Regions from separate parts of the Massilimicrobiota sp. mt181 genome, predicted to be linked through region 2. Evidence: predicted binding sites of a transcription regulator. Region 2 holds the regulator's gene; each other region holds the start of a gene.
What was found. The regulator HrcA, encoded in region 2, represses chaperone genes, less so after heat shock. The targets are predictions, from matches to a motif close to TTTTAGCACTNNNNNNNNNNNAGTGCTAAAA.
Positions count from the first base shown of each region.

Region 1: the regulator HrcA is predicted to act here: its motif matches at 4,003-4,033, upstream of ACZYT4_RS11405 (co-chaperone GroES).
Region 3: the regulator HrcA is predicted to act here: its motif matches at 2,570-2,600, upstream of ACZYT4_RS13685 (DNA/RNA non-specific endonuclease).

Region 1 covers NZ_JBVAYN010000023.1:14,949-22,293, forward strand. Annotated here, with positions in the region: gene ACZYT4_RS11375 (NAD(P)/FAD-dependent oxidoreductase) at 1-608, opposite strand, end outside; gene ACZYT4_RS11380 (aminoacetone oxidase family FAD-binding enzyme) at 592-1,746, opposite strand; gene ACZYT4_RS11385 (YebC/PmpR family DNA-binding transcriptional regulator) at 1,865-2,605, shown strand; gene ACZYT4_RS11390 (MBL fold metallo-hydrolase) at 2,632-3,303, shown strand; gene ACZYT4_RS11395 (VOC family protein) at 3,334-3,711, opposite strand; gene ACZYT4_RS11400 (DUF6440 family protein) at 3,722-3,922, opposite strand; gene ACZYT4_RS11405 (co-chaperone GroES) at 4,122-4,382, shown strand; gene groL (chaperonin GroEL) at 4,394-6,013, shown strand; gene ACZYT4_RS11415 (hypothetical protein) at 6,215-6,568, opposite strand; gene ACZYT4_RS11420 (ABC transporter ATP-binding protein) at 6,584-7,345, opposite strand, start outside.
Region 2 covers NZ_JBVAYN010000003.1:156,970-164,314, reverse strand. Annotated here, with positions in the region: gene holA (DNA polymerase III subunit delta) at 1-400, shown strand, start outside; gene ACZYT4_RS03220 (L-serine ammonia-lyase, iron-sulfur-dependent, subunit alpha) at 400-1,605, shown strand; gene hemW (radical SAM family heme chaperone HemW) at 1,602-2,690, shown strand; gene hrcA (heat-inducible transcriptional repressor HrcA) at 2,805-3,845, shown strand; gene grpE (nucleotide exchange factor GrpE) at 3,856-4,434, shown strand; gene dnaK (molecular chaperone DnaK) at 4,455-6,275, shown strand; gene dnaJ (molecular chaperone DnaJ) at 6,325-7,345, shown strand, end outside.
Region 3 covers NZ_JBVAYN010000043.1:3,032-7,965, reverse strand. Annotated here, with positions in the region: partial or broken gene ACZYT4_RS13705 (hypothetical protein) at 1-187, shown strand, start outside; gene ACZYT4_RS13700 (hypothetical protein) at 190-333, shown strand; gene ACZYT4_RS13695 (hypothetical protein) at 481-822, shown strand; gene ACZYT4_RS13690 (hypothetical protein) at 819-986, shown strand; gene ACZYT4_RS13685 (DNA/RNA non-specific endonuclease) at 1,316-2,566, opposite strand; gene ACZYT4_RS13680 (hypothetical protein) at 2,957-3,457, shown strand; gene ACZYT4_RS13675 (DUF4062 domain-containing protein) at 3,639-4,718, shown strand.

The DNA.
Region 1 (7,345 bases), on a different contig from region 2:
ATGTTTTGAATGACTTGACGTAAGTAATCTGTTCCAATATGCGGTTTATTCATATATAAGATATCATCTGGTGCACCAAAACGAACAAAGGTTTCTAAAATGTAACGGATACGTTCATTTTTCACTCCAGTTGTCAATTTCCCATCAGAAAACGTTCCTGCTCCTCCTTCTCCAAAAGCTATATTACTTTGTGGATGCAAGACTCCTCTTTCCATTAAATCATTGACAGCTTTTTCTCTTTTGGCAACTTCCTGTCCTCGCTCAATGATGGTCACTTTCTGACCACTCATAGCTAATACATAAGCACAGAAGAGTCCTGCCGGACCACTTCCTACAATCAACACATGCTGATCAGTTGCTGGCAAATATTGATAATGATATGGTTTGACTTTTTGAAGACATGTATATTTTTTGAGATATCTTTCTTCATCTGGAACCATGAAATCAAAACTACAAATAAAATGAACCTGTTGACGCCTTGCATCTATAGATTGCTTCACTAATGTTACATGACTAATTTCTTTTTCACGAACATTCAAAAATTGCGAAATGACTTTTGCATAGCGTTTTTCGCCTAATTTCACTTTCACATTATGAATTCTTAACATAACTTTTCCTTTCTATAGCTTCAGCTACGCGATAAGCACTTGCTAAAGCAAAATGTAAATTATAGCCTCCACACATTCCTGCTACATTTAAAATCTCCCCAACGGCATACATCCCTGGATATTTCTTTATTTCAAGATCTTCATTTGTATTTTTCAATGATAAGCCACCTTTCATGACTTGAGCATATTGAGCATCTCTGATTCCTTGAATATCAAGAGGAAATCTTTTTAATAAAGAAGCAAGCTTTGAGACTGGAAGATGCTGATATTTTTGAAAATATACTGCTATCTTGTGATTCAGCACTCCTTCTAAATCATGATCAGGTAACTTTTTCAAATATTCACACAATTGATTTTGACTCATTTCGTCAAAAAAATCAATGTATAATTGGTATTTATGATGTTTTTTATAAAAAGAAGATAACTGCATAATCGCAATTCCACTGACTCCATAGTCCGTAAATAGTAATTCTCCCTTTTCCTGATGAATACATTTTTCGTTTTCTATTAAAGAAAATGTTCCTTTCACTCTTACCCCTTTTAAAGTCTTTAAAACTGGTTTGGTATAAAATTGAACAAGCGAAGGAATTGGTTCAATAACTTTTAATCCTAACTGTTTTAAAAGATGATAACGCGATGCATTCATACCCGATAGTTTACCTGCTTCACTGCCCATTGCCAAAATAACACAATCAGCTTTTAATCTTTGCTGAGAAGTATGAATTATATAAGGTTGTGATTTTTCAATCTTTAATACTTCCTGTTCATAATGAAAAGTCACTCCTGCATCCTGAGCTCTTTTCATAAAGATATTCTTAACTGATAAAGCCTGTTCACTTTTCGGATATAACAAATCACCTTGATAAACACAATAAAGACCCAGTTTTTCCATTTGTTTGACCATATCAAAATCTTGAATAATCTTTTGCACAACATCTAAACAATCACTTTGATAATAACATTGATTCATATGTTTATTAGACAAATTACATCTTCCATTTCCAGTGGCTAAAAGTTTTTTTAGTGGCGCCTGGTTCTGTTCAATAACAATCACTTGATCTTCAGAAAATTTCTGTTTTAATAAAATCGATAAATAAACACCTGAAACGCCTGCACCAATAATCACAAATCTTCTCATGTTTTCTCCCTTCTTCGCTATATTCTTTATGAAATATAGTGATTATACCATTTTTTATTGAAAAATCATCAAAAAATGTTTATAATACTAAAGGAATTTTCAAAGGAGGAATTATATCATGGGTAGAGCACACGAAGTGCGCAAGGTTGCAATGGCGAAAACAGCCGCAAAAAAAGCAAAGCTATATTCTCGATATGGAAAAGAAATTTATTTAACAGCAAAAGCTGGTGGACCTGAATTAGATGGAAACTTAGCATTAAGACGTTTAGTTGATAAAGCCAAAAAAGAACAAGTACCTGCTGATGTTATCAAACGTGCTATTGATAAAGTTAAAAGTGGTGTTACTGAAAACTATGAACCTATCCAATTTGAAGGATTTGGGCCAGGAAATTCAACATTAATTGTCAAATGCTTAACTGATAATATCAATCGTACAATTTCTCAAGTTCGTCCTGCTTTTACAAAATCAAAATCTAAATTAGGTGCTGAAGGTTCTGTTGCTTATTTATATAATGTAGAAAGTACAGTTATACTTAATGGAATGAGTGAAGATGAAGTCTTAGAAGCCCTTGTTATGGGGGATGTTGATGCTAAAGATATTACAACATTAGAAGATGGACGTATTAAAATTACTGGTGAACCAACAGATTTAAATAAAATAAAAACAGCTATTGAAGCCGTAAAAGAAGATATTGAATTTGATGTTGATGAAATCACAACAACACCTCAAGAATATGTAGAACTTGAAGGTGATGATATGATGTTATTTGAAAGATTAATGGGATTATTAAATGATTGTGATGATGTTGATGAAGTTTACCATAATGTTTCAAATTATGATGATGGAGAAGAAGAATAACATGTAACCATGTTATCTTTTTTTATATGAAAGTTACGCATTTATACCATAGCGGATGTCTTGTAGAATTAGAACACCATCTGTTATTATTTGATTATTATCAAGGTAAACTCAATCTCAACCCAAACAAGCCACTCTATGTCTTTGTATCCCATAGTCATTATGATCATTATAATCCTGAAATCTTTAAGTTAAATCATCCTCATATCACATATATCTTATCAGATTCATTACCACAGCAAAATCAGGCATATTATGTTGATGTGCACCAAATGAACCAAATTGATGATTTATCTATCCAAACACTGCTTTCCACTGATGAAGGATGTGCATTCCTTATCCAAGTTGAAAATCAGACTATTTATCATGCTGGAGATCTGAACTGGTGGCATTGGGCAGGTGAGCCTGAAGTAGATAATGAATACCAGCGCATCACATATCAACAAGAAATCAATTCGATTCAAAAACCCATTGATTTAGCATGTATAGTTGTAGATATAAGGCAAGAAAAAGACTATTTACTGGGATTATCCTATTTTTTAAATCATGTCCCATGTCGTTATATTTTACCTATACATTATTTTGGACATTATGAAACAACAACCTTATTGTTTCAAGAGGCTATTGATAATCCCTATCAAGCTCAAATTCTACCTGTTAAGCATTCTAATCAAACATTTGAATTACCAACTCAATAATCTCATACAAAAAAAGTATTAGGTCAGTGCCTAATGCTTTTCTTTTGCTGGAATAATTTCGAACCAGTAATCATCGGGATCATGAATAAAATACAGTCCCATGGCTTCATTTTCAAAACAAATACATCCCATTTTCTGATGTAACTGATGATAAGCATCATAATCATCTACTGTTAAGCAGATATGACTTTCATTTTCGCCTAGCTCATAAGCTTGAGGATGATCTCTAAGCCATGTCAGTTCTAATAAAAACGAAGAAGAATTATCACTTAAATAAACCAGTTTAAAACTACCATCGGATGCTTCTTTTTCACGCACAACGTTTAATCCTAAGGCTTCTTTATAAAATTCTATACTCTTTGATAAATCTGTTACATTAATATTACAATGATTAAATATAGCTTTCATATTCACTCTCCTATTCATCTTCTGGGAAAACTGTTGTTATAATTGGCTTCCCTTCTCTATCTACTAATACAGTTAAACCTGAGCTTGAGCTCATTGTATTCGTATGAAATAAATAGTTAACACCTGTTTCTTTATCTACCCATATTTCAGTAGAACTTGAAAATTTTGATGATTCATATGTTTTGATAAATCTTTCATATTTTTTTGCCATCTTTTTTCTCCTTTAGATTTATAAAACTATTATAACAAATAGAATCATAAATAAGAATCATTTTTCATATATTTTAAAGATTTTAGCACTATGTTCTGAAAAGTGCTAAAAGTTCATATTCAGTTCATATATCAAGTTATAATAGTACTTGTTAGCAAAGAAGATGTATGAGTGCTAAATGCATAAGGAGGAATAAAAAATGTTAAAACCATTACATGATTATGTGATATTAAAAAAAGAAAAAGCTGAAAAACAAACAGCGAGTGGAATCATTTTAACAAGTCCAAAAGAACAAGCAAGCAATCAGGCAACTGTTGTTTCTGTAGGGCCTAAATGTGATGACCATTTAAAAGAAGGAATGACTGTTATCTTTAAAGAATATTCAGGAACAAAATTTAAAGATAATGATGATGAGTATATGATTTTAGAAGAAGAAGATATTTTAGCTATTGTTGAATAGGAGGAATAAAAATGAGTAAAGAAATTCGTTTTTCTAAAGATGTTAGAGATGCTATGTTAAATGGTGTCAACACACTTGCAGATGCTGTTAAAGTGACAATTGGTCCTAAAGGACGTAATGTTGTATTAGATAAAGGTTATGGTTCACCTTTAATTACAAATGATGGTGTATCTATCGCTAAAGAAATTGAATTAGAAGATGCTTTTGAAAACATGGGTGCTAAATTGGTTTATGAAGTCGCAAATAAAACAAATGATGTTGCTGGTGACGGAACAACAACTGCTACAATTTTAGCTCAAAGCATGATTCAAAATGGATTAAAAGCTGTTGAAAAAGGTGCTAATCCTGTCTTAATGCGTGAAGGTATTGATTACGCAAGCAAAGAAGTTGCAAAATATATCTTAGATAAATCTCATAAAGTAGAAACAAGCAATGATATTGAAAGTGTTGCAACAATTTCTTCTGGTGATAAAGAAATTGGTCAATATATTGCTCAAGCTATGGAAAAAGTTGGTAGAGATGGAGTTATCAGTGTTGATGAATCAAATAGTTTTGATACTGAATTAGAAGTTGCTGAAGGTATGCAATATGATAAAGGCTATGTTTCTCCATACATGGTTTCTGATAGAGAAAAAATGACTGTTGATTTAGATAATCCATTAATCATGGTTACTGATCAAAAAATCAATACTGTTCAAGAAATCTTACCAATTCTAGAACAAGTGATGCAATCTAATAAACCACTATTATTAATTGCTGATGATTTCGAACAAGAAGTCACTTCAACATTAGTTGTTAATAAATTAAGAGGTACATTTAATGTTGTTGCAACAAAAGCTCCTGGTTTTGGTGATAACCAAAAAGAAATCTTACAAGATATTGCAATTTTAACTCATGCAACATTCTACAGTAAAGATTTAAATATGAACTTAAAAGATATGCAAATGTCTGATTTAGGTTCAGCTAAAAAAGTTCATATTACAAAAGATCATACAACTATGATTGGTGGTAGTGGTGATAAAGCTGCTATTGATCAACGTATTAAAGAAATCACTGAACAAATGAATAATTCTAAGAGTGATTATGATAAAAAGAATTATGCTGAAAGATTAGGTAAATTAAGTAATGGTGTTGCTATTATTAAAGTTGGTGGAGCTACTGAATCTGAATTAAAAGAAAAGAAATTAAGAATTGAAGATGCTTTAAATGCTACAAAAGCTGCTGTTAGCGAAGGTATCGTTATGGGTGGTGGCGTTACATTAGTTAATGCTTATGTTGCCTTAAAAGATCAATTAAAAGATAGCAATGTTGATAAACAAAAAGGTATTAAAGTTGTCTTAGATGCATTGCTTGCTCCAATGGGACAAATTGCTGAAAATGCTGGATACAATAGTGATGAAATTGTTGAACAACAAATGAAAGTTGCTGATGGTCAAGGATTTGATGCTAAAGATGGTGAATGGGTATCAATGTTTGATAAAGGTATTATTGACCCAACAAAAGTTACACGTAGTGCTTTATTAAATGCTGCTAGTATCTCTGCTTTATTTATTACTACAGAAGCTGGAGTTGCACCAATTAAAGAAGATAACCCTGCACCTGCTCCAATGAATGCTGGTGGAATGTATTAATTGGTAAATAAATAATATTTCAATATAAACATCATTCTTATGATGAAACCAGAAGATAGATATTATTCATCTACTTCTGGTTTTTTATAAAAAAGTACAAAGAATTATTATATAATCTATAAAAAACGAGAATGTATTTGATATGTCTTGCTTGATTGAAGTTAAGAAACATATAATATACATTCTCTTTTTTCACTTTATTTATCCTTTGTTATGATGAGATGGTCTCTTGGGAGCAATCTGTATCCAATAATCAGATAACTTTTCTAATAGTTCTGCCAAATAAAGAGTTTCTTCTTCACTAAGAACAGAAAACATGTCTTTAGCCTGTTCCTGAGTTATGCCACCATAATCTACTGCTCCAACAGCATGATGTAAATATTTCATTATTAACTGCTCTTCTTTTTTTTCAAAAGAAAGACGTTGCTTTCTTTTTGATTCATGACCAGATGGAAGCTGTCCCGTTTTTGCATATTCTTGACCTCTTGAACACGCAGGTTTAGATAAATGACAGCCCCTAGGACAAATAGGACAAATTTTTATCGCTTCTGACATTGATTTCACCTCCTTCTATATTTGAAATCCTGCATACTGAGTTTGATATAGTTCATAATATTTTCCTTTTTTTGATAACAATTCATCATGACTACCACTTTCAACAATTTGCCCTTGATTTAAAACAACAATGAAATCTGCATTTCTAATAGTTGAAAGACGATGAGCTATAATCACACTGGTCCTATTCTGCATAATCTGATACATTGCATCTTGAATCTTCATTTCTGTTCTTGTATCAACATTGGATGTTGCTTCATCTAATATGAGAATTTGAGGATTAGCAATGAAAGTACGTGCAATTGTCAATAGTTGTCTTTGTCCCTGACTCAAATTATCCCCTGCTCTTACCAATTGGGTTTGTAAACCAAAAGGCAATTGTTGTATGAAATCTTGACAATGACTTAATTGAATAGCTTTTTGAATATCTTCTTGTAACGAATCTTTTTGTCCATATGTGAGATTATATTCAATGGTATTAGAGAATAAAGCCGTTTCTTGTAAAACAATGGCCATTTTCTTTCTTAAACTATCACGTGATATTTGGGAAATATCCTGTCCATTGATTAAAATATGACCACTATCCACATCATAAAATCGTATTAAAAGATTCACAAGTGTTGTTTTTCCACTTCCTGTTGCTCCAACAAATGCAACTTTATTACCAGATGGTATAGTCAAATTAAAATTTTGAATAACAGGATGTTTTTTATCATAAGAAAAGCTGACATTCTGAAATACTATTGTCATGTCTTGACTATCCATCATTTCACAACC
Region 2 (7,345 bases):
CTTATTAGTGACTAAACAGGTAGAAGAGAATGTTTTTGAGTTAAGTCAGGCTATATTAAAGAAAGAAACAGCAAAAAGCTTTCAAATTTATAAAGATCTGATTATGAATAAAGAAGAGCCTATCAAATTGATTGTTTTAATAGGAAATGCCATGCGTTTACTTTATCAGGTTAAATTATTGGATAGAAAAGGTTATAATGATAGAGAGATTGCACAAATGTTATCCATTAATCCCTATCGTTTAAAATATATAAGACGTGATAGTCAAAATTTTGATTTGAAAGAATTACTACAGCATATTGACGAATTGTCACAGCTTGATGTCGCTATCAAAACAGGAAAAGTTGATAAATATAAGGGATTAGAATTATTTTTAATGCGAATTGGAGGAAATGAATAATGGAATCAATGAGAGAATTGTTTAAGATTGGCTTTGGACCATCGTCCTCACATACGATGGGGCCACAGCGTGCAGCTCAAAAAATTTTGGAAATGTATCCTGATGCGACACACTTTCATGTTGATTTGCATGGGTCATTAGCATTAACAGGAAAGGGGCATCTGACAGACTATATTATTGAAAAGACTTTTGCACCTAAACCAGTCGATTTCTCTTTTAAAAGTGATGAATTACCATTACATCCTAATGGCATGATTGTTCATGTTTATAATCATGATCAAAAAATCAAGGACATTGAAGTCTATTCTATTGGTGGGGGTTCTATTCTTTTTAAAGGAGAACTGGCTGAAAAGCCTGTTCATGTTTATCAGCAAAATACAATGACAGATATTTTAAAATATGTTGATGAACATGGGATGTCTTTATATGACTATGTTTTAGAAAATGAAGGAGAAGATTTTGAGTATTTTCTTTCTTCCATTTTATCGGCTATGTTTGAAAGTGTTGAAAATGGTTTAAAGAAAGAAGGAATTATTCAAGGAAAGCTTCAGCTAAAAAGAGTGGCAAAATCGATGTTTCAACAGGCACAGAATACAAGACGAGAAGCGGATAGAGAAAGGTTATTTATTTCCAGTTATGCCTATGCCGTTGCTGAAGAAAATGCTGATGGTGGAAAGATTGTAACGGCGCCTACTTGTGGAGCAAGTGGGATTATGCCTGCTATTCTTTACTATTGTTATAAGCAGTTGCATATTGAAAAGAAAGATTTGATCAAAGCTCTAGCAATTGGTGGATTGTTTGGAAATGTTGTCAAAACCAATGCAACCATTTCTGGTGCTGATGGTGGTTGTCAGGCTGAAGTAGGGACAGCCTGTGCCATGGGGGCAGCCACTATGGCGTGGATTTATGAATTGAATAATTCTTTGATTGAATATGCTGCTGAAATGGGATTGGAACATAATTTGGGATTAACTTGTGATCCTGTTGGAGGATATGTACAAATTCCATGTATTGAACGTAATGGATATGGTTCTTTACGTGCCTTAGATGCAGCTATGCTTGCTAAACAATTAGGATATTTAAGAAAAAATAAAGTCTCTTTTGATACCATTGTCAAAGTCATGAAAGAAACTGGAAAAGATTTGTCAAGTGCCTATAAGGAAACTTCTTTAGGTGGCTTGGCCAAAGAGTTTGGTTTATCATGAGTGCTTTATATGTTCATATTCCTTTTTGTCAACATATCTGTAGTTATTGTGATTTCTGCAAGGTTTTTTATAATGAAAAATGGGCCTGGCAGTATTTGGAGGCCTTATCTTTTGAAATAAATGAGAAATCTTTACAAACAGATTATGACACGATTTATATTGGAGGAGGAACACCAACTGCCTTATCTTATGAACAGTTGAAATCTCTTTTTGAGTTATTAAAACCATATGCAAGTCAGGTCAAAGAATATACTATTGAAATCAATCCTGAAACAATGGACAAAGAAAAACTACAATTATGTGTGGATTATGGTGTCAATAGGTTGAGTGTGGGGATCCAAACATTTCATGATCATTTATTAAAAAATATTGGCAGAGTACATACTTCAAAGCAAGCTATATCATTTATTAAAGAAGCTCAACAGCTTGGTATTCAAGATATCAATGTCGATTTGATGTATGGATTACCCCAACAAACATTTGAAGATGTTAAAGAGGATATTGCTGTTTTGGCTCAGTTGGATGTAGGACATGTCTCTTATTATAGTTTGATTTTAGAAGACCATACTTTTTTGAAAAATCAGCATTACCAGCCGCTTGATGATGAAGAGGATGCACGCTGGTATGCCTATATTCGTCAGGAATTAAAGAGACAAGGATATCATCAATATGAAGTCAGCAATTATTATCGCTATAAACCTTCTTTACATAATCTGGTTTATTGGCATTATCATGATTATGATGGGATTGGTGTATCAGCACATGCTTTAAAGCAGTCGCATCGCTATGAAAATACGAAATCTCTGACACGTTATTTTCAGCATCAATATTTAGAAGAAGATATTGAGTTATCTAGACAAGATCAGTTATTTGAAAAGATAATGATGGGTCTGCGATTAAATCAGGGTATCAATATTCAAGACATCAATCAGTTATATGATATTGATTTTGAAAAGCAGTATCATCATGTGATTGAACGTTATCAGAATATGAAATTATTAGAAATTGATAATGGCTTTTTAAGAACGACAGAATTGGGTATGAATTATTTAAATACAATACTTATTGATTTTTTGGATGATTAACAAGTGAAAACTTGTTTTTCTTTGCTTTTTAGCACAAAAGTGTTGACAGTGCTAAAAAGATGAGTATAATGTAATTAGCACAAAGGTAAAAGGAGTGCTAAAGGAGGTTGTGATATGCTGACGGCTAGACAATTACTAATTCTAAAATGTATTGTTGAAGAGTTTGTTGAAACGGCTGAACCAGTAGGATCGAAAACCTTAATGACAAAGTATCAGCTTCCTTATTCGAGTGCAACAATCAGAAATGAAATGTCATTTCTAGAAGAACATGGTTATCTGGAAAAGACACATACGTCTTCTGGACGTGTTCCTTCAACGGCAGGGTATCGTTTTTATGTTGATACTTTAATGCAGCCTAGTGTAGATGATGAGATTAAAAATCAGGTTTCAACAATTTTGGGAGATCGACATCGTTCTTTAAATGAAATCATTAAAGAAAGTTGTCAGATTTTAAGCCAGTTGACTCATTTAACAACTGTTGCATTAGGACCAAATGCTATTTATGAACATTTGCAAAACATTACTCTTGTTCCCTTATCTGAACATACAGTAACAGCAATCATTGTGACAGATAAAGGACATGTAGAAAATCGTAATTTCAATATTAAGAATAATGCTTATATGGAAGATTTGACAAGTTGTGTAAATGTCATGAATGAATTGCTTGATGGAACACCAATGAATCAAGTTGTTTATCGTCTTGAAAGAGACGTCAAACCAATCTTGAGTGCTCGTATTAAAGAACATGAGGTTCTCTTTAATGCTTTTCTAGAGGCTTTCATGAAGTTCGCAAAAAATAACATCTATTTTTCTGGTAAAGAAAATATGTTATATCAGCCAGAATATAATGATGTGAATAAGTTGCGTCGCTTAGTGACAGCGTTTGAAAACTCTCAATCATGGAAGAGTCTGGAACCGATTGCTTTGGAGGATGGTGTGAGTGTAAGAATTGGTAGTGATTCACCTATTAAGGAACTTAATGATGTTTCGGTGATATCAGCTTCATTCAAAACAGGGAATGAATCTAAAGGATCTATTTCAGTCATTGGGCCAACACGTATGCCTTATGAAAAAGTCGTTTCTTTAGTTGAGTATATTTCAAAGAGCCTGGAAGAGGTTCTTGCAAATCATGATGATGACGAAGAAGATGAATAGAGGTGAAACAATGGCAAAGGAAAAAAACATGAAAGAAGAAAACGTAACAGAAGAAAAAGAAGTCAATGAAGAAGTCGTTGATGAAACGACAGAAAATCAGGAAGAATCAACACAAAATGATGATGACAAAGAAAGTTTAGAACAACAGTTAAGTAAATTAGAGGAAGAAGTCAATACATGGAAAACGGATTATTATAAAGTTTTTGCTGATATGGAAAACTTAAAAAGACGTTTAGAAAAAGAACATCAGAATTCATTAAAATTTATGATGCAATCTTTTATTGAAGAGTTACTTCCAGTTGTGGATAATTTTGAACGTTCTTTAAATGTTCAAAATCCAAGTGAAGAAGTTCAAACTTTCTTAAAGGGGTATCAGATGATTTTTGATCAGTTGATGGCTATTTTAAAGAAAAATGGTGTAGAAGTTATCGAAGCACAAGGTAAAGAATTCGATCCAAATCTACATCAGGCAGTGATGACAGCGCATGATGAAAATTTCGATCATAACGTTGTTGTCGAAGAACTTCAAAAAGGTTATAAGTTAAAAGATCGCGTTATTCGTGCATCTTTAGTGAAAGTGAATGAATAAATTTTAGGAGGATGATAATTATGGGTAATAAAATTATTGGTATTGATTTAGGTACAACAAACTCATGTGTAAGTGTGATGGAAAATGGTGAAGCAAAAGTTATTGCAAATCCAGAAGGTTCAAGAACAACTCCATCAGTTGTCGCATTTAAAAATGGAGAAATTATTGTTGGTGAAGCTGCTAAACGTCAAGCAGTTACAAACAAAGAAACTGTTATGTCAATTAAAAGACATATGGGTACAAATTATAAAGAACATGTTAATGGTAAAGATTATACACCTCAAGAAATTTCAGCTATGATTTTACAAAACTTAAAAGCAACTGCTGAAGCTTATTTAGGTGAACCAGTCAATCGTGCTGTTATTACAGTGCCTGCATATTTCAATGATGCTCAACGTCAAGCAACAAAAGATGCTGGTAAAATTGCTGGATTAGAAGTTGAACGTATTATTAACGAACCAACAGCAGCTGCGTTAGCATTTGGTGTTGATAAATTAGATAAAGAGCAAAAAGTTTTGGTTTATGACTTAGGTGGAGGAACATTTGACGTATCTATCCTTGACTTAGCTGATGGTATGTTTGAAGTTTTAGCAACTGCTGGTGACAACCATTTAGGTGGAGATGACTTTGACCAAGCTATCATGAATTGGATTGTTGATGAATTCAAGAAAGAACAAGGTGTTGATTTAAGCAATGATAAAATGGCTATGCAACGTGTTAAAGAAGCTGCAGAAAAAGCAAAGAAAGATCTTTCTGGTATGATGCAAACACAAATTTCATTACCATTCATTTCTGCAGGTCCAGCTGGTCCATTACATCTTGAATTAACATTAACAAGAGCTAAATTTGATGAATTAACACATGATTTAGTTATGCGTACAGAAGGACCAGTAAAACAAGCGTTAAGTGATGCTGGTATGTCTCCAAATGATATTGATCAAGTCTTATTAGTTGGTGGTTCTACACGTATTATTGCAGTTCAAGAATCAGTAAAGAGATTACTTGGAAAAGAACCTAACAAATCAGTTAACCCTGATGAAGTTGTTTCTATGGGTGCTGCAATCCAAGGTGGAGTTATCGCTGGAGATGTTAAAGACATTGTCTTATTGGATGTTACACCATTATCATTAGGTATTGAAACAATGGGTGGAGTTATGACTGTCTTAATTGAAAGAAATACTACTATCCCAACAACAAAATCACAAATCTTCTCTACTGCCGCTGATAATCAACCAGCTGTTGATATCAACGTATTACAAGGTGAAAGAACAATGGCTAAGGATAATAAACAATTAGGTTTATTTAAATTAGACGGTATTGAACCTGCACCAAGAGGAGTTCCACAAATTGAAGTCACTTTCAGCATTGATGTTAACGGTATTGTTAATGTTAAAGCTAAAGATATGAAAACACAAAAAGAACAATCTATCACTATTCAAAACTCAACTGGTTTAAGTGATGAAGAAATTGATAGAATGGTTAAAGAAGCTGAGGCTAATAAAGCTGATGATGAAAAGAAACGTAAAGATATCGAAACAAGAAATAAAGCTGAACAAATGATTAATGAAATCGATAAAGCTTTAGCAGAACAAGGTGATAAGATTGATGAAAATCAAAAATCACAAGCTACAGCTTTAAGAGATGAATTAAAGAAAGCATTAGATGCTAATGATATGGCTACACTTGAATCAAAAATGAGTGAATTAGAACAAGTTGCTCAACAAATGGCAGCATATCAATATCAACAATCACAACAAGGAGCTAATCCAACAGGTGATGCTTCAAATACAGCAACTAATGACGACGATGTTGTTGATGCAGACTTTACAGAAAAAAATTAAAATAAAGCCAAGGCTTTGCCTTGGTTTTATCTAGTCAAGAGGTGAGATTATGGCTGAAAAAAGAGATTACTATGAGGTGCTTGGTGTTTCTAAAAATGCCAGTGCTGATGAAATAAAAAGAGCATATCGTAAAATGGCTAAAAAATATCACCCTGATGTCAATAAGGAACCTGGTGCTGAAGAAAAGTTTAAAGAAGTTCAGGAAGCTTATGATGTCTTATCAGATGACAATAAGAAAGCTGCCTATGATCGTTATGGTCATGCTGCATTTGATCAAGCTGGTGGTTTTGGCGGAGGAGCCGGTGGCTTTAGTGGATTTGGTGGCTTTGAAGATGTTGACTTAGGTGATATTTTTGGTTCATTCTTTGGTGGTGGCGGATCACGTCAAAGAAAAAGTGGTCCAATGCGTGGAGAAGATCGTTTTGTTCAATTAGAAATTGATTTTATGGATGCTATCAAAGGAAAGAAAACAGATATTAAAATCAATTTTGATGAACAGTGTCCTCATTGTCATGGTACTGGGGCGAAGACACCAAATGATTACCAGACATGTTCTCGTTGTGGAGGAACAGGAACAATTCGTACGCAACAGCGTTCCCCATTTGGAACATTTGTTAATCAATCTACGTGTCCAGATTGCCATGGTACTGGAAAAGTGGTTAAAGAAAAATGTCCACACTGTCATGGTAATGGATACATCAATAAAAATATTACAGTTGAATTAAATATACCAGCAGGTATTAATACACATCAGCAATTGCGTGTTCAAGGTAAAGGACATCGAGGAACAAATGGTGGTCCTAATGGTGACTTATATGTTGAAATTTATGTCAGACCACATCAACACTTCCAACGTGATGGTAGAAACATTTATATTTCCATTCCAATTTCAGCAGTTGATGCCACACTCGGTTGTGAAGTAGATGTACCAACAGTTTATGGTGATGTCACATTAAAAGTTCCAGAAGGAACACAACCAGGAACAACATTGCGTTTAAAAGGTAAAGGTGTCAAAGACTTGCGTAGTGATAATTATGGTGATCAATATGTTAAGATTGATGTTAAAATTC
Region 3 (4,934 bases), on a different contig from region 2:
AGATAAAGATATTGATGAAATAGAAAAGATATTTGATAAAGCGACACCTAAAAAAGCAAAACCTATGTATCTTCCATTGGTCTCCACTCCTTATCGTTGCCCTTGTTGTGGCACTTTAGTAAGAAGTGAAATAGAAAAATTTAATTACTGCCACAATTGTGGTCAGGCGATAGATTGGTGTGAATGATAATGAAAATAAAAGCAGAAAGGAAAAATAGTTTAATAGAATTAGAAACAGACAGTGTTAAATTAATTAATTTCTTCTATTATTTGCTAAAAACATTTAGATTTGAAATTAAATATATTGATTGGAGTAAAAAAGATGTTGAATAAACTTAAGTATAAAATAAGTGAAATAAGAAAAATGTTTGAAATTCATTGCCCTGATTGTGGCGGAATAATGAAATATGAGTTTTATGACCCTGTGCATAAAGTAGATGTATTTAAATGTCAAGACTGTGAAAAGGAGTGGGTTTGATTATGACTAAAAAAGAATGTGAAACTGCATTAAGTAAATTATGGGATAACACTTTTGGAACTGATTGCATAACAGGCGAAGATTTAGATAAATATGTAGATGTAATTAATGGTTTGATTCAATACGTATTTAATCCACAACTATACAAATTTGAAGATTTGAAAGTAGGTATGTGGGTATGGGATGATAAATTAAATGCGTGTTTCTTGATAAAAGAACTAAAACCACAATCGTATTGGAACGTTATAATTTATGCCAATTATTTAACAGATACTTTTGAAGAAATGCATTTTGAAAAAAATCGTTTCTATCCTGTAACAAAGGCTATGGAGTATCAAAAATGAGAGTTGATGAACACATACCAGTGTCTATATCAATAAAACATGAAAAAGATAAGACAATCATAGAGCTGGATAAAGATTGTGAACTTAGATTATATATAGCACCAGATTCTAGAAATAATGGTGTGATAGTATTTTCGGAAAAGGAAGTGAAAGACAATGATTAAGAATTGTTTGAATTGCAAACATTGTAGTCAAAATAACTATACAACTAGTGAATATTATGGATTTAGATGTGAAATAAAAAGAAGATATTTTGATTATAATTTTAAGCAATTAATAAAGGGGATACTATGTCTTTTCTATGAAGAAAAGGAAGTGAAAGATTTTGGATAAAATAGATTTGATGAAAGAATTGATAAATCTATATCAGCAAAGAGAATTTGTTCAGCTTCCTTGTACGCAGCTGATTATAGATAAATATATAAAGAAGCTTGAATTAAAACTAAAAGCATTGCTGTAAACAAAAAAATCGAGAGATCACTCTCGATTTAACTTAAAAACATTTGCTACATGGCTCAAGTCCTCTTGATTTAGCCTCACTTAAACTTATTTGTCTGGCTTTATCAGGATTCATTCTTCCGCAGTTTGGTTTGTTATGGTACTTAGATCCAGTAGCAGAAATCCAGACCTGTCCTCCAACTGGAGTGCTTTCTACACTGCTGTTAGATGAACTGCTGCTTTTTGAACTGTTTGAAGAACTTGAGTTAGATGATGAACTCTTCTTGTTGCTTGTACTGCTTGAAGAACTCTTTTTATTGCTACTGCTTGTAGAACTTGACGAACTTTTAGAACTGCTAGAAGATCCTTTGTTGTCAAATTCCGTCTTAACAACTTTTCCATTCAATGTGTATGTATAAGCATAATGACTTGGTGTCATTGTACTTGTATTTGGATATGTAATGATTGCAGTGAAATCTGTACAACCCCCAGCTTTTCTGATAGATTCTTCCATGTCTGCTTGTTTACCAGTTCTATTCAAAGTACTGTTTTGAGGTGTAATGTTATAAGCATTTGAAACACCACCTAATGAATCAGCAATAACATGTCCTTCATCTAGATCTTTTGCTTCAACACCAGGAACTTTCGCTTCATCACTGCAATACCTTCCTGACGAAGTTACATCTTCAGCGTCATCGTCTTGAAGCACAATTTCTTTGGCTACAACTTTTACAAGTTGTCCATATTTGTTAGTGAAGGCCCAGTATTCTCTGTCACCGTAACCAATATCAACAGCTGCATTTGCTACTCTGTTTCCAGAAAGACTACAGAAGTTTACGTCAATAATTTGGTATCCATCAAACATTTCATCATTTGAAGTCGTACTATTTGATGTTGATTTATCAGATGATGTTGAATTGTCTGTTGAAGTTGTTTTAGTCGATTCTGTTTTCTCCTTAACACCATCTTCCGTAGTGTTGCTTGTTTTCTGTTCATTATCAACAGAAATATTTTCGGTCTGCGGATCGTCTAATGATGCCGCATCTGTTGTTTCTGGAGTCCATGGACTTACACCAGCAAAGAGAATAGATAAAGCCATTAGTACACCTAAAGTGCCATATAATTTCTTTCGAGTAAATTGTCTAATATCATTTTTACGTGCAAAGACAATAAAACCTGCAATTACTAGAATGTATCCAATTCCCATAATTAGTGGTGAATTTAATCCTACTGCAATTCCACTCACAACAAATAAAAGCATGAAGATACAGATAATTGCTCTTAAAATAATTTTAAATTTTCTCATGAATATTTCCTCCCCATACTTTTTAATGATAACACGAATTGAATATAATTTACACAAAAACAAAGGAGTTGATTAATTAATGAAAGAAGTAGTCATAAATTTTTTTGCTGGTTTAGGAATTATAGAATCAGTTATTTTATTTGTTGGAGGAATAATTTTAATTAAAGCTATAAGGAATTTTGAAGAATGAATATAACTAAACAACAGTTTGCTGAATTTGTCGAAGCTAACAGAAAGAAAATCAGCAATAATGGTAACGATTATAGCATAATGTCAATTGAAAGATGGAAGCTGACCTCACTTGATATAAATACATACATATACATTGCAGATCATTATGAAGAACTGAAAAGAAAATTCAATAGACAATAGAATTTGGGAGGTAACGGAATGTCATATAGTGATGAAGAAAAACAGATTATTAAAAAAGTAAAGGAATATCTTAAATGTATTAGAATTCTAAAGCAGGAAAGACTGACCCTGAAGTATGAATATGATGATATTCCATTGCCACAGTCACCGAATATAGGCAGTGAAATGCCTGGAGGATCTATCAAGGAAAAGGATCAGCAGCTTAATTCAAGAATAGTGCGACGAGAGTTGCTATTGCAACGAATGAAGATGTTTGATGAAGTCATTGACAGATTTACATATACGCTCTATCTTCTGAAAGGTGGGCAGAGAACCATCGTCAACTGCTTTGTTGATTCGAGGGGATATGGCGATATGGTTCAAAAGCTGGAAGAAACGTATTTCATAAACGAGAGAGCATATTCGAGAAACATAAATGACATATGCTTGGAACTGTCGAAGTATATTGACTATGAGAATCCACCTAGAATTGAAGATTTGAATAGGAAGTTTAATGAAATAATAAGAAAAATGAATTAAAGAAACAAACTTCTAATGTAGGTTATAAACTTATAGTATTTTGTATAGATGAAATATCAGGGACGATTTTTTTATGATATTATTCTAGAATATAAAATAATACAAAATTTGTAAGTATTTCATATTAATATTGTAAATGGAGGTATTTTTTATGTATAATAAATACAGAGGTGAATTACATATGAAACCAAGAGTATTTGTAAGCTCTACATTTTACGATTTAAAATATATTAGGGAAGATTTAGCAAATTTCATTAAAGCTCATGACTTTGAACCCATTATGTTTGAGGATGGAGATATTGGATATACACCTGGAAAGGAATTAGATGACTCATGCTATGAAAGTATGAGAAACTCTGATATGACCATTTTAATTATAGGTGGACAATATGGAAGTGCGGCAACAGGAGAAAATGATAAAATATCTCAATTTATTTCTATAACAAGAAATGAATTTAGAACAGCTATTAGAAATTCTATTCCTGTTTTTTGCTTTATAGATAAAGCAGTTTCTTCTGAATTTGAAATTTATAAATTAAATAGGGAAAATTTAGAAAAAAACAATGATAGTATTTTGTTTAAAGCAACAAAAAATATCAATATTTTTAGATTTATTGAAGAAATATACATGATTGGTAAAATACCTATTAATACATTTGAAAGATCAGAAGATATAAAAGACTTTTTAGGGAAACAGTGGGCAGACATGTTTAAAAAGTATTTAATTAATTTAAAAGATAAAAATACGATAAATGATATGCAAGAAACATTATCAGAAATGAAATCTATAGTAAATGAAATGAATATTATGATTAAAGGTGTTGGTCGAAAAGTTATAAGTAACAATGAAGAGTATAATAGTTTGTTGGAAGAACAATCTAAAATCAGAGTTTCTGAATTATGTGATGAAATAACTAAAAATATTGAAATTGATACAATGACAAAAGCATTAAATGATAATCAAAAGAATAAATGTATCACAACTCTTCTTGATGCTTTAATAAATGTAAATAAATTTGTAGATAATTTTGTTTTTTCTTCTAGTAAAGAATTACAAGATTTAGCTCAAGAAGCAGCAATGAAATTAAAGAAAGAACTAAGATTATCAGGTATGCGATTGTCTAGAGTATCTAATGAGTTGATAATGGCAAATAGAAAAATTATTGAGTTAGATAATAATACGAAAGATTATGATTTATTAATCAGTTATTTATCCAAGACTAAAAATTTCAATCAAATATTTAGTTTAAGATATTCATAATTAATTTTTTAGAATTCAAACATTATATCTTTATAAAATAATATCTAAAAAGATTATCTATATATTATTTAAATATTTTCAATAATTTTGTATCGTTAAATAGTGAGGAGGCTGTAACGAAATAACTTTTTAAAGAGTTGATTTTGTTTCAGCTCTTTTCTTTTTATAAGTTCTGTCCGTAGTTTGTCCGTAAAATGTCCGTAGTTTGTCCGTAGA